DNA from 4 places in the Pseudarthrobacter sp. NS4 genome. Region 2 is predicted to be linked to each of the others. Evidence: predicted binding sites of a transcription regulator. Region 2 holds the regulator's gene; each other region holds the start of a gene.
What was found. The regulator HrcA, encoded in region 2, represses chaperone genes, less so after heat shock. The targets are predictions, from matches to a motif close to TTNGCACTCGNNNNNNNCGAGTGCNAA.
Positions count from the first base shown of each region.

Region 1: groL (chaperonin GroEL) is a predicted target of HrcA. The motif match lies at 1,616-1,642, and genes of this name have one in related genera.
Region 3: NXY83_RS16175 (Hsp20/alpha crystallin family protein) is a predicted target of HrcA. The motif match lies at 1,785-1,811, and genes of this name have one in related genera.
Region 4: NXY83_RS14010 (FmdB family zinc ribbon protein) is a predicted target of HrcA. The motif match lies at 1,984-2,010, and genes of this name have one in related genera.

Region 1 covers NZ_CP103288.1:1,000,574-1,003,772, reverse strand. Annotated here, with positions in the region: gene groL (chaperonin GroEL) at 1-1,439, opposite strand, end outside; gene NXY83_RS04745 (ABC transporter substrate-binding protein) at 1,727-3,001, opposite strand; gene NXY83_RS04740 (cold-shock protein) at 2,998-3,199, opposite strand, start outside.
Region 2 covers NZ_CP103288.1:2,258,287-2,261,485, forward strand. Annotated here, with positions in the region: gene dnaJ (molecular chaperone DnaJ) at 1-407, opposite strand, end outside; gene hrcA (heat-inducible transcriptional repressor HrcA) at 493-1,506, opposite strand; gene NXY83_RS10640 (DUF3097 domain-containing protein) at 1,683-2,534, shown strand; gene NXY83_RS10645 (DUF4870 domain-containing protein) at 2,649-3,068, shown strand; gene hemW (radical SAM family heme chaperone HemW) at 3,147-3,199, opposite strand, start outside.
Region 3 covers NZ_CP103288.1:3,414,942-3,418,140, reverse strand. Annotated here, with positions in the region: gene NXY83_RS16180 (S9 family peptidase) at 1-1,261, opposite strand, end outside; gene NXY83_RS16175 (Hsp20/alpha crystallin family protein) at 1,887-2,309, shown strand; gene NXY83_RS16170 (NAD(P)H-hydrate dehydratase) at 2,474-3,199, opposite strand, start outside.
Region 4 covers NZ_CP103288.1:2,972,206-2,975,404, reverse strand. Annotated here, with positions in the region: gene NXY83_RS14020 (DUF4011 domain-containing protein) at 1-765, shown strand, start outside; gene NXY83_RS14015 (RcpC/CpaB family pilus assembly protein) at 802-1,437, opposite strand; gene NXY83_RS14010 (FmdB family zinc ribbon protein) at 1,647-1,928, opposite strand; gene NXY83_RS14005 (5-formyltetrahydrofolate cyclo-ligase) at 2,045-2,665, opposite strand; gene galU (UTP--glucose-1-phosphate uridylyltransferase GalU) at 2,776-3,199, shown strand, end outside.

The DNA.
Region 1 (3,199 bases), 1.3 Mb from region 2:
GTGGCTGCGTTCAGGCCGTGGCCTGCGGGCAGGCCGCGGACCTTGTCAACCACAACGCCCGGCTCGAGGCCGGCGTTGAAGGCAATCTGCTTCAGCGGAGCGTCGATGGCAACGCGGACGATGTTGGCACCGGTTGCCTCGTCGCCGGAGAGCTGGAGGTTGGCGAATGCCTTCGCGCCGGCCTGGATGAGGGCCACGCCGCCACCGGCGACGATACCCTCTTCAACAGCGGCCTTTGCGTTGCGCACTGCGTCCTCGATGCGGTGCTTGCGCTCCTTGAGCTCAACCTCGGTTGCGGCACCGGCCTTGATGACTGCTACGCCGCCGGCCAGCTTGGCCAGGCGCTCCTGCAGCTTCTCGCGGTCGTAGTCGGAGTCGGAGTTCTCGATCTCGGCGCGGATCTGGGAAACGCGCCCGGCGATCTGGTCGGCGTCGCCTGCACCCTCGACGATGGTGGTCTCGTCCTTGGTGACGACAACCTTGCGTGCCTTGCCCAGGAGTTCCAGGCCGGCGTTTTCCAGCTTCAGGCCGACTTCCTCGGAAATGACCTGGCCGCCGGTGAGGACGGCGATGTCGGCGAGCTGTGCCTTGCGGCGGTCACCGAAGCCTGGCGCCTTGACGGCGACGGACTTGAAGGTGCCGCGGATCTTGTTGACGATCAGGGTGGCCAGGGCCTCGCCCTCGATGTCCTCGGCGATGATCAGCAGCGGCTTGTTGGACTGCATGACCTTTTCCAGGACAGCAACCAGTTCCTTGACGTTGGAGATCTTGGAGTTGACGATCAGGATGTACGGATCCTCGAGGACCGTTTCCTGGCGTTCTGCGTCGGTCACGAAGTAGGCGGAGATGTAGCCCTTGTCGAAGCGCATGCCTTCGGTGAGTTCCAGCTCCAGGCCGAAGGTGTTGGACTCCTCGACCGTGATGACGCCTTCCTTGCCCACCTTGTCCAGGGCTTCGGCGATGAGGGCGCCGATTTCGTCGTCGCCAGCGGAGATCGAGGCCGTGGCGGCGATCTCTTCCTTGGTTTCGATTTCCTTGGCGGAGTTCAGCAGTTCAGCGGTGACCGCCTCAACGGCCTTCTCGATGCCGCGCTTGAGGGACAGCGGGTCGGCGCCGGCGGCAACGTTGCGCAGGCCTTCCTTGACCAGGGCCTGGGCCAGCACGGTAGCCGTGGTGGTGCCATCGCCTGCGACGTCATCCGTCTTCTTGGCAACTTCCTTGACCAGCTCGGCGCCGATCTTCTCGTAGGGATCGTCCAGCTCGATCTCCTTGGCGATGGAAACACCATCGTTGGTGATCGTGGGGGCGCCCCACTTCTTTTCGAGGACGACGTTGCGTCCACGCGGGCCGAGGGTGACCTTAACGGCGTCGGCGAGGATGTTCAGGCCCCGCTCAAGGCCGCGGCGTGCCTCTTCATCAAATGCAATGATCTTGGCCATAACGGCAATAGTCCTTTCGGGACAGTCGTTAAGAATGAACCTTCGCTGCAGTGCCCGCGACGGACGATCCTTTGCCATCGGCCTCTGTATGCCTCGGGCTGGGGATCTCACTCCAGTTAGGTGTTTCTTGGCTCCTCGACCGGTGCCGCGCGCCGCCGGGCAAAACCAGGCCTTGCTTAGCAGTCGGTGCGTCAGAGTGCTAACTCAATAATTAGCACTCCCCACGTGAGAGTGCAAGCGAAAGAGCCGCAAACCCGCCGCCTGGCACGCTTATTCGCCCACGGCGATCAGTCCGCGGCGCGGCCTGCTGTTTCCCGGCCGGTGGCCGCTGGAATGTTGTCCGCCGCGTAGGTGAACACCGTGAAGTTCGCTGTGGTGATGTCACCATTGGTGTCAAACGCGATGGGGCCGGACTCGCCGTCGTAATTTATGTCTGTGCCCGCCGCCAGGCTGGTTACGCACTCTTTGTAGGAGGGGCACGCGGCAGCCGGCGTCTCCGCCGAAGCACCCGCAGTCCCACCGGACACGCTGATCAGGTTCGCCGCGATGGAGCGCCCCGCATCATCCTGTGCCTTGGCTGCCGCCAGGGCGGCCAGCGAGATGGCGTCGTAGGTCTCCGCAGCGAATGATACGTCCTTCAGTTTTCCGTCGACGGCCAGCAGCCGCTCCTGGAAACCGGCGGAAGGAAGCTGTCCGGGGACAATCGCGCGGGCGCCCTCGAGCGCCTTGGAACCCAGTTTTGACCCGTACCGGGCGAATGCGCCATCACTGAGGATGATGCGCGCACCGGTGATGCCGGCGTTGTTCAGCTCAGCGAGCGCACCGTGGGCCCCATCGCGGGCTATCAGGATCACCGCGTCGGAGCCGGCGTCCCCTGCCGCGCCTGCGGCTTCTCCCGCCTCCCCCGGCTTGAACTCCTCCGTCACGGCCACGTCCAGTCCGGCCTGTTTGGCTGCCTGGGAAACAGCGTCCGAGACGTCATTTCCGTAGGAGCCTTCCTGGTACAGCACCGAGATGGTGGCGGCACCGGCGTCCTTGGCGAGTTTGACCAGCACGGGAGCCTGGGCGACGTCCGCGGCGGCGGTCCGGAAGTAGTAGCCGCCCGATTCGATACCGGTGAGCCCCGCGGCGGTGTTGGCGGGGGAGATCAGCGGCGTGCGCGCCCTGGAGAGTATGTCGATGACGCCGGCGGCATGGCTGGAATCGGTGGGACCGATAACAACGTCCGCTTCGGCCACCACAAGGGCTTGCGCCTGGGACGTCGCGTCCAGCTCCGCTTCGACGGGAAGAAGTTCCAGCGGCCTGCCCTTGTGGCCACCCGCATCGTTGATCTCCTTGATGGCGAGCCGGGCCGCGGCCAGCTGGGGAGCATTCAGGAAACTGCTGTCACCGGTGTTGTCCAGGACCAGCCCCACCCGCAGGATGCCGTCGCCGGATGCTTCCACTGCTTCCAGGCGCGCATTGCCGGTAACGCCGGAGCAGGCCGTTGCCGGCAGGAGCGCGCAGATGGAGAGGGCAAGCGCCGGACGGATGTACGCGGCTGGGCGGAACACTTGCTTCACTCGGCCGGCCGGACGCTTTCGGCCTGTGGGCCTTTCTCGCCTTCGCCGACTTCGAGCTCCACCCTCTGACCCTCGTCGAGCGCACGGTAGCCTTCACCCTGGATCGCGGACCAGTGGACGAAAATGTCGTCCCCGGACCCGTCAACGGTAATGAAGCCGTAGCCCTTTTCCGCGTTGAACCATTTGACGGTTCCCTGT
Region 2 (3,199 bases):
TCCACTTCAAGCTTCTTGTTGACGCCGAACACGGCGTCGCGCAGGTCGATACGAACACTGATGAGTGCATCCTGGCCGCGACGGACGCGGGAAGCAGGACCGGACGAGCCGCCTGCACCGAAGAATGTGTCAAAGATGTCCTGGAACGCGAAACCCTGGCCGGCGTAGCTGCCGCCGCCAAAGCCGTTGTCCGTGCCGTTTTCGTTGCCGGTGGTGTCATAAACCCGGCGCTTTTGGGGATCGGACAGAACTTCGTATGCGTGGGTTACTGCCTTGAAGCGGTCCGCGGCGTCCGCGCCCGGATTAACGTCCGGGTGCAAGGTGCGGGCCAGCTTGCGGTAGGCCTTCTTGATCTCTTCTCCGGTGGCCTCCGGTGAGACTCCAAGGACGTCATAGTGGCTGCTCAAAGTTCGTATCTCTTCCTTGTTGTACTGCTTGCATATGGGCTGCCCTGCTCGTGCTCCCGGCCGCCGTGGCGCCGGGACAGACCAGTCAGGGTCCCAGGATCCGGGAAAGGTAACGGGCAACAGCCCTGACGGCGGCCATGGTGGTGGGATAGTCCATGCGCGTCGGGCCCAGCACGCCAATCTTTGCTGCACTGTCCGGGCCGTATCCCGTGGCCACCACCGACGCCTCGGCGAGGCCGTCGTAGGGGTTCTCCCTGCCGATGCTTACTGCCACTCCGCGGGGGTCCTGCGCCATCTCGCTCAGCAGGCGCAGCATCACCACCTGCTCTTCGAGGGCTTCCAGCACCGGGCCGATGCTGAGCGGGAAATCCACGTTGGACCGTGCGAGGTTCGCCGTGCCTGCCATGACCATCCGGTCCTCGCGGCTGTTTTGGGCCAGGCCCTCCAGCCCATGGGCCAGTGCCTGGGCCGCCTGGCGCCGGCCCGGGCTTACCGCGGAGACGACGGCGGGAAGGGCCTGGGCCAGCTGGCTTAGGGGTGTCCCCGCGAGGGAACCAAGGAACCGGCTCCGCAGGCCGGCCAGTGCGTCGTCTCCCAGATCCTGACCGACGTCGATGACGCGCTGCTCCACCTTGCCGCTGTTGACAATCAGGACCACCAGGACCTTGCGCGGTGCAAGCAGGACGAATTCGATGTGTCGGATCAGGGCACGGCTCAGGTGCGGATACTGGACCACAGCCACCTGGTTGGTCAGTTGTGACAGCAGGCGGACCGTGCGGTCCAGGACATCGTCAAGGTTATCCGAGCCTTCGAGCAACGACTGGATGGCGCGTCGCTCCGCCTGGGACAGGGGCTTGACGGCAGAAATCTGATCGACAAACAGGCGGTAGCCCTTATCGGTGGGAATCCGGCCCGCACTGGTGTGCGGCGCCATGATCAGGCCCTCATCCTCCAGAGCCGCCATATCGTTGCGGATGGTCGCACTGGACACCGAGAGATGATGCCGTTCGACCAGGGCTTTGGAACCGACCGGCTCACGGGAGTGGACGTAGTCCTCCACGATGGCCCGCAGTACTTCCAGCTTGCGTGGCTCGCTCACACTCCACCTCCATCCAGGGTCAGGGCGGCTGCAGCGCCCGCACCGTGCCACCACCAGGGTTAGCACTCGACATGCCTAAGTGCTAACAGTCTATTATGCCTCGCGCCGTTGTTAGCATTGGTACCGCTCCGGGCGAAATTCCGGGGGCACTGTTCTAGCGCTAGGCGGAGTCGATCATGGATTACCAGAACTGGGGGCCCCGGGACATGTCCGCTCCCGTCCGTACCCAATTGTCCGAAGTGCCGGTTGAGCGCGGAATGGTACTGGAGGATGTCCAGTCCGGCTGGGTTGGTGCAGTTATCCGGGTTGAAAAGTCCGGCGGTATGCACGTGGTGGTGCTGGAGGACCGGCGCGGCAAGTCGCGCACCTTCCGGCTGGGCTTCGGTTTCCTCCTTGAAGGCCGCGCCATCCGCCTGATGCCGCCTGCAGCGCGACCGGCAGCGTCCGGCCCCGCCGCCGGAAGAACCGCGTCAGGATCCGTGCGGGTAGCCGGGCAGCGGGCGCAGGTAGCCAAGGCCAGCCGCATCTGGGTGGAGGGCAAACACGATGCCGAACTGGTGGAAAAGGTCTGGGGAGACGACCTCCGGGTGGAGGGCATCGTCGTCGAACCCCTGCACGGAATTGACGACCTCGCCGGGGCGGTGGCGGACTTTCGGCCGGGACCGGGACGGCGCCTGGGCGTGCTCGTGGACCACCTGGTGCCGGACTCCAAGGAGTCCCGCATCGCCGATGCCGTGATGGCCTCTCCCGGTGCCGCCGGGAACGTGCTCATCGTTGGCCATCCGTACGTCGACGTCTGGCAGGCCATCCGGCCCGCTGTCCTGGGTATTGAACAATGGCCTGTTGTTCCCCGCGGGCAGGACTGGAAGACCGGAATCCTCGCAGCGTTCGGGTGGCCCCACTCCACGAAGGAAGATATTGGGCTGGGCTGGCAGAAGCTGCTGGGCGCCGTCCGGAGCTATGCAGACCTGGAAGCATCGCTGCTGGGGCGGGTTGAGGAAGTGATTGACTTCCTCACTGTTCCCTGAGTGGGCGGCGAACTTCCCGAAAGCCAGTATTCTTGGTAAAGCGGTGCCTGCAACCATGCAGGTCCGGCCAGGAACCATGCAATTGCACCATTTGCACTCTCGAAGGAACAGACTGTGGCAGAAAACGCACGTGATCACAGGGACAGCCAGGGTGGCACAGGCCGCTCCGAATACCACGGTGTCCCGGCGAATGCGCTGCCCCTGACGGCCAGCGAAGACCGGCAGTGGGCCACGCTGGCCCACTTTGGCGGGATCCTCGGCTGTGTACCTGCACTCCTGATCTTCCTGATTTTCCGGGACCGCGGGCCGTTTACCGCCCAGGAGTCCAAGGAAGCCCTGAATTTCAGCCTTCCGCCCACCATCGCGGCCGTGGTGGCGAACATCCTGGTTTTCATCCCGGTGATCGGCAACATCTTTGCCGTCATCGCGACGTTGATCTGGATTGCCTTGACCTGTTTCTCGGTGGCGGCCGGCATTCACGTAAACCGTGGCCAGCCGCACCGCTATCCGTACAACCTGCGCTGGATCAAATAGGGGCAGGACTTTCGCAGGACCTGCTAAGCGGAGTCCCGAGGGTTCCACTTGCGAGTGTTGGGAAAGGGGACCCGCGCGTTAGTCCGGCAGGATCCGGCGTACCACAGCGTCAGCCAGCAGCCGCCCTTTGA
Region 3 (3,199 bases), 1.2 Mb from region 2:
GGATCACGGGCGCTTCGTAGTCGGAACCACCCACGCCGGCGGTATACAGCTCCTCATCGAAGGCCGGTTCCACCGGCGCCTGCTGGGCGGGGGTGCCCAGCCCGGCCAGCCCCATCACCTGCACGCGCTCGATGGTGTCCTTGCGGATCGAGACGATGAGGTGCGTGGACGTAACGCCCGCGCCATTGACACGGACGTCGTCGGAATGCTCGACGACGGTCTGCCACTGCTGCTGGGCCAGTGGCTTCTGCAGCTCCGCCGGGTCAGCCAGGGAGACCATGGAGTTGATGGCGCCGCGGTTGTGCGTAATGAGGATCCGCTCCTCGCCGTCGAGCAGGAACGGCTCGGCCTCGTAGAGGACACGCTCATTGCGGGAAATGACCGCGCTGACAGTCTGGGCGGGGTCGTCGAAGCGGAGCAGGCGGGTCTCGCTGTACTCGGAGCAGCCGATGCCCAGCACCAGGTGGCGCCGGTCGGAGGAGAGCTCGAAGCCCAGCCACATGGCGGCGTCGTCCTCCTGGTAGATGACCACATCATTGGTGACAGGTGTGCCCAGGACGTGGGCCTTTACCTGGTAGGGCCGCCAGGAATCGTCCACCACGGTGTAGAAGATGCGTGTGCCGTCGGGGGAGAAGGAGACGCCGTAGAACACGTTCTCGATGACGTCGGGCAGCAGTTCGCCTGTGCGGAGGTCCTTGATCCGGAGCGTGAAGCGCTCGTCGCCCGAGTTGTCCACGGCGAAGGCATACAGGTTGCCGTCAACTGTCACAGCGGAACCGCCGACGGAGAAAAACGGCTTGCCTTCCGCTTCCACGTTGCCGTCCAGGAGGACCTCTTCGCCCGGGATCTCCACACCGGGCTCGACGGCGGGCGGGGTCCAGTCGGCGATCTTGTCCTCGGTGTCCGCGGCCCTGACCCGGCACTGGATGCCGTACTCCTTGCCCTCCACAGAGCGGCTGAAGTACCACCAATCGTCGTTGCGGTGCGGGACGGAAAGATCGGTTTCCTGGGTGCGGCCCTTGATTTCCTGGAAAATGGCCTCGCGGAGCGGTTCCTGGTGCGCCGTCACTGCTTCCTGGTAGGCGTTCTCGGCCTTCAGGTGCTCCACCACCTCGGCGGATTCCTTGTCCCGCAGCCACTCGTAGTGGTCCACGAACGTGTCCCCGTGGTGCGTCCGTTCGAGGGGGACCCTCTTGGCCACAGGCGGGGTGGCGGCGGTCGCGGAGGTGCTGGTGGAATCCTGCAGCGGAGTCTGGGTCATTCCTTCAATATAGCCACCGCCCCGGACAATGAGCGGGCGCGTTCGCTACCGGGGGAGCGCCGCCCCACGAACCCCCGCCCCATCCCGGACCCTCTCGCAGGTCCTGCCTCTTTTTCCCGAACCCTCCCGCAGGTTATGCCAGGACGACGGCGGCGCGTGCCGCCGTCGTGCCCTAGTGGGGTTCAGGTGGCAGGAGTATCCTGTTCACGCCAAGGCATATCCGCCCAGCGTGAGAGGGGAAGTTTATGACCATCCCGCCAGTGCACGAACCCGAGCCGTTCCCACCGGAACCGGGGCCCACCCAGCCTGATCCCACCCAGCCCGGTCCGCCGCCCCCCAATCCGTTCCCGACGCCCGAACCGCCCGGTCCGCTGCCGGTGCCGGATCCGGGCCCGGCGCCGCTCCGCCCGGACCCCACAAGGAGCTAATACTGCACGTCCTGAGGGGCCTTCCGCCTACCGCGGAGGGCCCCTCAGCCATGTCCCCGTACGCCAAAAAAGATTCAAAAATTCCGTCCCGACCGCTTGCGGATCTCCTTGTCCAGTGCTAAAAAATCTATATCAGCCAATACAGATCGGCTGGTACCAAAAAATGTGTTGGACCGTCTCTTACGAGGAGGGAAGCCATGTTGATGCGAACCGATCCGTTCCGCGAGCTGGACAGGCTGGCCCAGCAGGTCCTCGGCACGGCAGCGCGTCCGGCAGCGATGCCGATGGACGCGTGGCGGGAGGACCAGGAATTTGTAGTCGCCTTTGATCTGCCCGGCGTCACAGTGGATTCAGTGGATCTGGATGTGGAACGGAATGTCCTGACGGTGCGGGCCGAGCGTCCCGAACCCACGGGCAAGGACACCGAGCTGATCGCCTCCGAGCGGCCGCGCGGCGTATTCAGCCGCCAGCTGATCCTCGGGGACACCTTGGATACTGACAACGTGAAGGCCAGCTACGACGCCGGTGTTCTGACGCTGCGGATTCCTGTCGCCGAAAAGGCCAAGCCGCGCAAGATCGAGATCGAAACGAAGGGGGCAAAGCAGGAGATTGCCGCCTAGTTTCAACATAGGATCGGAAGTCGGGTATTGATTGTTGACTGCCTCTTAGGGCGTTTCGCCATTCTGAGCACGCCACAGCGCTAAACAGCGCATCGGCAGTGTACGCCCGAACTTACCGATACGGTGGCCCCCGGCTTCGGCCGGGGGCCATCCCCATGCGGGCTTCAGGTGTTCAGTTCCAGCATCAGCGCGGGAAGCTCGTCAGCGAGTTCACGGGCCAGGAATCCGAGCGGGCCCAGTCTGCTGGCGAGGCGGTCGGCGGCAGCCGCGTGGAGGTGCGTACCCCAGCATGCAGCCTGCGCACCGCTGGTTCCCCGGGCGCGGACGCCCGTAATCGCTCCGGCCAGGACATCACCGCTGCCCGACGTGCCCAGGCCCCCATACCCCGTGGTGATCTTCCACATTTCAGATTCCTCGGGCGCGTTACCGGGTGGCCGCGCGATCAGGCCCTGGCAGCTCACCACAGCGTCGAACCGGCGGGCAATTTCGGCCACATCCGCTTCGAGGTCCTCCACCTCGCGGCCGAGCAGAATGGCTGCTTCCTTGGGATTCGGGGTGAGGATCAGGCGGCCCCGCCACGGGTCGAGCTGATCCTCAAGCTTGACCAGTCCGCCCAGGGCATAGGCATCAAGCACGACGGCGGAACCGCCGCCGTCGTCCGGCTCACCGGCGGAGGCCTCCCGCTCCAGAAGCGCCCGCAGCAGGTCCTCCGCCAAACCGGGATCGTCCAGGCCCGGACCAATGAGCACGGTATCGGCCCGGTCCAGGTAGGTAGAGATGCGGTCCAGCCCTTCCCCGGTCAAGGACCCGTCAGCCGTCTCGGGCATGCCCATGGCCCCGCATTCCGGCAGGGCAACCCCTACCTGCACCGCCACGGACCCGGCAACCGC
Region 4 (3,199 bases), 710 kb from region 2:
GTGGCAGACCTGGGTGACCGCCTGCGTGCACGCGGAGCACGGGTGTGGCACCAGTACGATGGCGCCATTGACGTGGTGGCAGCCGCAGATCCGCTCAGCACCATGGGCCAGGATGACGCCGACCTGCCGTGGCCGGTGGCTATCGAGTCGGACGGCACCGGACAGTACCGCACCATGAGTGTCCGGGAGCGGAGCCGGTTGCGGCCGCAACTGCTGGAACGCCTGGGCTGGCGGTATATGCCGCTGTGGACCATCGAGGTGTTCACGGATCCCTCAGCCTGCGCTGACCGGATTGCGGCGTACCTGGGGCTGGAAAAGATGGGGCTTCCGGCGCGGGCGGCCACGTCCGCCGGCTTCCTTGACGACGACGTCGATCAGGCGCTGAATGATATTGACGCCGCACAGCCTGCCTCGATTTCCTACGCAACGCATTCCCCCGGACCGGTTTCCGGGCGCCGCGCTGGTGGAATCACCGAAGCACATGCCGGGCATCATGGTGTTGAGTCCATGCAGGCCGGACTGGACAGCAAGGAGGTGGGCCACGTGGCCACCGAAGAAGAGAAGAACAGCGCCGCCGATAACAGCGCACCGTCATCCACGGACACCCCCGCTGCTCCGGTTGTACCCTCTGCCGGTGTGGCCGAGGGTGGAACCGGGGGCCTCCTGCCGAAGACAGCGTCCGAGGACGATCCCCGTGCCTGGGGCGACCGCGACGATGACCACGATGCCTGGCTGAAGGAACAGAAACCGCCCCACTGGGGCTAACAGTAAGTTACGGCCCACTGCCGGGATCACCGCGGGTCAGGATGGTCCTACCAGGACAAAGAACAGCTTCCCCTGGGTTGACGCCCCGGCCAGCCGGGCTGCCTGTTGAGCGTCCGCGGCCACCACGATCAGCCCGTCCGTCTCGTGGGTTCCGAGCCACTGCCCGCCCTGGCTTCCCTTCGTGGACGTCCACAGCACGGGGACTCCTGATGCCAGGACCTCTGACGGTTCCTGCTGGTCGAAGCCGTTGCCTGCCGTCAGCACGACGTTGACCAGCTGCCCCGGGGAAACCAGCTGGATCGAGGACGCATCGGCCATCCTTACGGGAACGGCTGCTGAACCAGGAGGGCTGCCGGTCAGCAGGCCGGGGCCCAGCAGCTGGGCGTCCGTCAGCAACTGGCCCTTGCGCAACGGGGCTGCCAGCTGCTTTCCGGCGGCCGCGCCTTCTTCGCGGAGGAACCCGTCTGCCAGCATGCCCGGCGGCACCTGAACATGGGCAAGGTCGGCCGCCGCCAAGGCTGAGCCGGCAGGCAGATCCCGGGAAGCGGCCAGGGCGGTCACGGTGTAAACCGGCGCCGGGGTGAGTTGGTGCACAGTGAGTGCCGCCGCGGCACAGAGAAGCAGCGCGACTGCAAGGCGCCGGTTACGGCTGAGCCACCCGGTTAACCGCACAGCCGGACGGCTGGTGCCGGAACGGCTAGAAGGACCCGGCCGCCGGTTAAGGTGAAGGAACCCACGGGTTTTCCGGCGGACGCGGTTCGGGTGTGCAGGCATAACCCCACGCTAAGGGCACAAAAGACGCACACGACAGCGGCCCCGCGCCTATGTGGACAACGTCCGAACAACAGGTCGCGGGGCCGTTGAAATAACGGGAGCCGGAATCAGCTGGCAGCTGCCGCCGGAACGGAGGCCACCGGTGCAGCAGCGGGAGCCGGTGCCGTCGAAGCTGGCGCCGGGGGAGTTGCGGAGACTGTACTGCCCTTGGCATCGCGGGAGTCGGTGCGGTAGAAGCCGGATCCCTTGAACACGACGCCCACGCTGTTGAACTTCTTGCGCAGGGTGCCCTCGCATTCAGGGCACGACGTCAATGAGCTGTCCGAAAAGGACTGGACGATATCGAAGGCATGGCCGCAATCCTTGCAGGCGTAAGCATATGTTGGCACTGGTGCTCCTCCTCTTGGGCAAACGAGAGGTCCCGTGCTGCCACATGGTAGTCCATTAGCAGTCGCAGGGCCTGAGTGCCAATTCTATCATTCCCCAGCGCCCCCATCACCCGGGTTCAAACGGTGCCGACCAGCGACCGCAACCCTGACGGCGCCAGGATGGCGGGGACGGGGCGGTCGAACTCCTCGGCAGGGATCTGCCCTGCGGGCAGCAGTTCATCGTCGTAGATAACAGCGGCGAGCGGAATCTCCTTCCCGGCAGTCGCAAGATGTCCCAGGAATTTGTCATAGTAGCCGCCGCCCTGGCCTACCCTGTTGCCGCTGAGGTCCACGGCTGTTGCCGGGATGAAGAGCGCCGTGGCTTCCCCCGCCACATCGGGTCCATGGCGGGGCCCGGACGGTTCAAGGATGGGCGCGTACCTGCTGCGCTCGAAGCTGACGTCCGGACTCCAGAAGACCCAACTCAGTTCCCTGCCCGGCTCGCAGACGGGGAGCAGGACCCTGTGGCCGTGGTTGTAGAGGGCGGTGATGAGGGGGAGGGTGGGCGGCTCCACGCCGATGCCCAGGTAGACGCAGAACATGGCCGGTTCTCCACCGGACATGGATTCCGCCCAGGCGGCACCGTGGATGGCAAGAGCGGCACCTGCGGCTTCCAGCTCTCCGGGGCTCCGTACAGCCCTCCGCTGCCGGTGCGCTGTACGGATGCCGTCCTTGGCGGCGTTCTGCTTCTCAATCATTGTGTATGTCCTCCCTTGCCCGCCGTTCGGCGGTTTACGTGCCGGCCCCCGGGCAAGCCGCAGCCGGTCCTTTGTTACTGAATGCTTGACGCTGACGTTAGATTAGTCCGGTGAGTACCAGTAACCCGCGAGTCCGCAAAGCTGTCATCCCCGCTGCCGGGCTGGGCACCAGGTTCCTTCCCGCCACCAAGGCTATGCCCAAGGAAATGCTTCCCGTGGTGGACAAGCCTGCCATCCAATACGTGGTTGAGGAAGCCGTCCACGTGGGGTTGAACGATGTCCTGATGATTACGGGACGGAACAAGCGGGCACTGGAAGACCACTTCGACCGGGTTCCCGCGCTGGAGTCCACGCTTTCGGACAAGGGTGACACCGAGAAGCTGGCGTCCATCCAGGCAGCAAGCAACCTGGGCGATATCCACTACGTGCGCCAGGGGGACCCCAACGGCCTGGGACACGCGGTGCTCCGGGCCAAGCAGCACGTAGGCGATGAAGCCTTCGCGGTCCTGCTCGGTGACGACCTCATCGATGCGC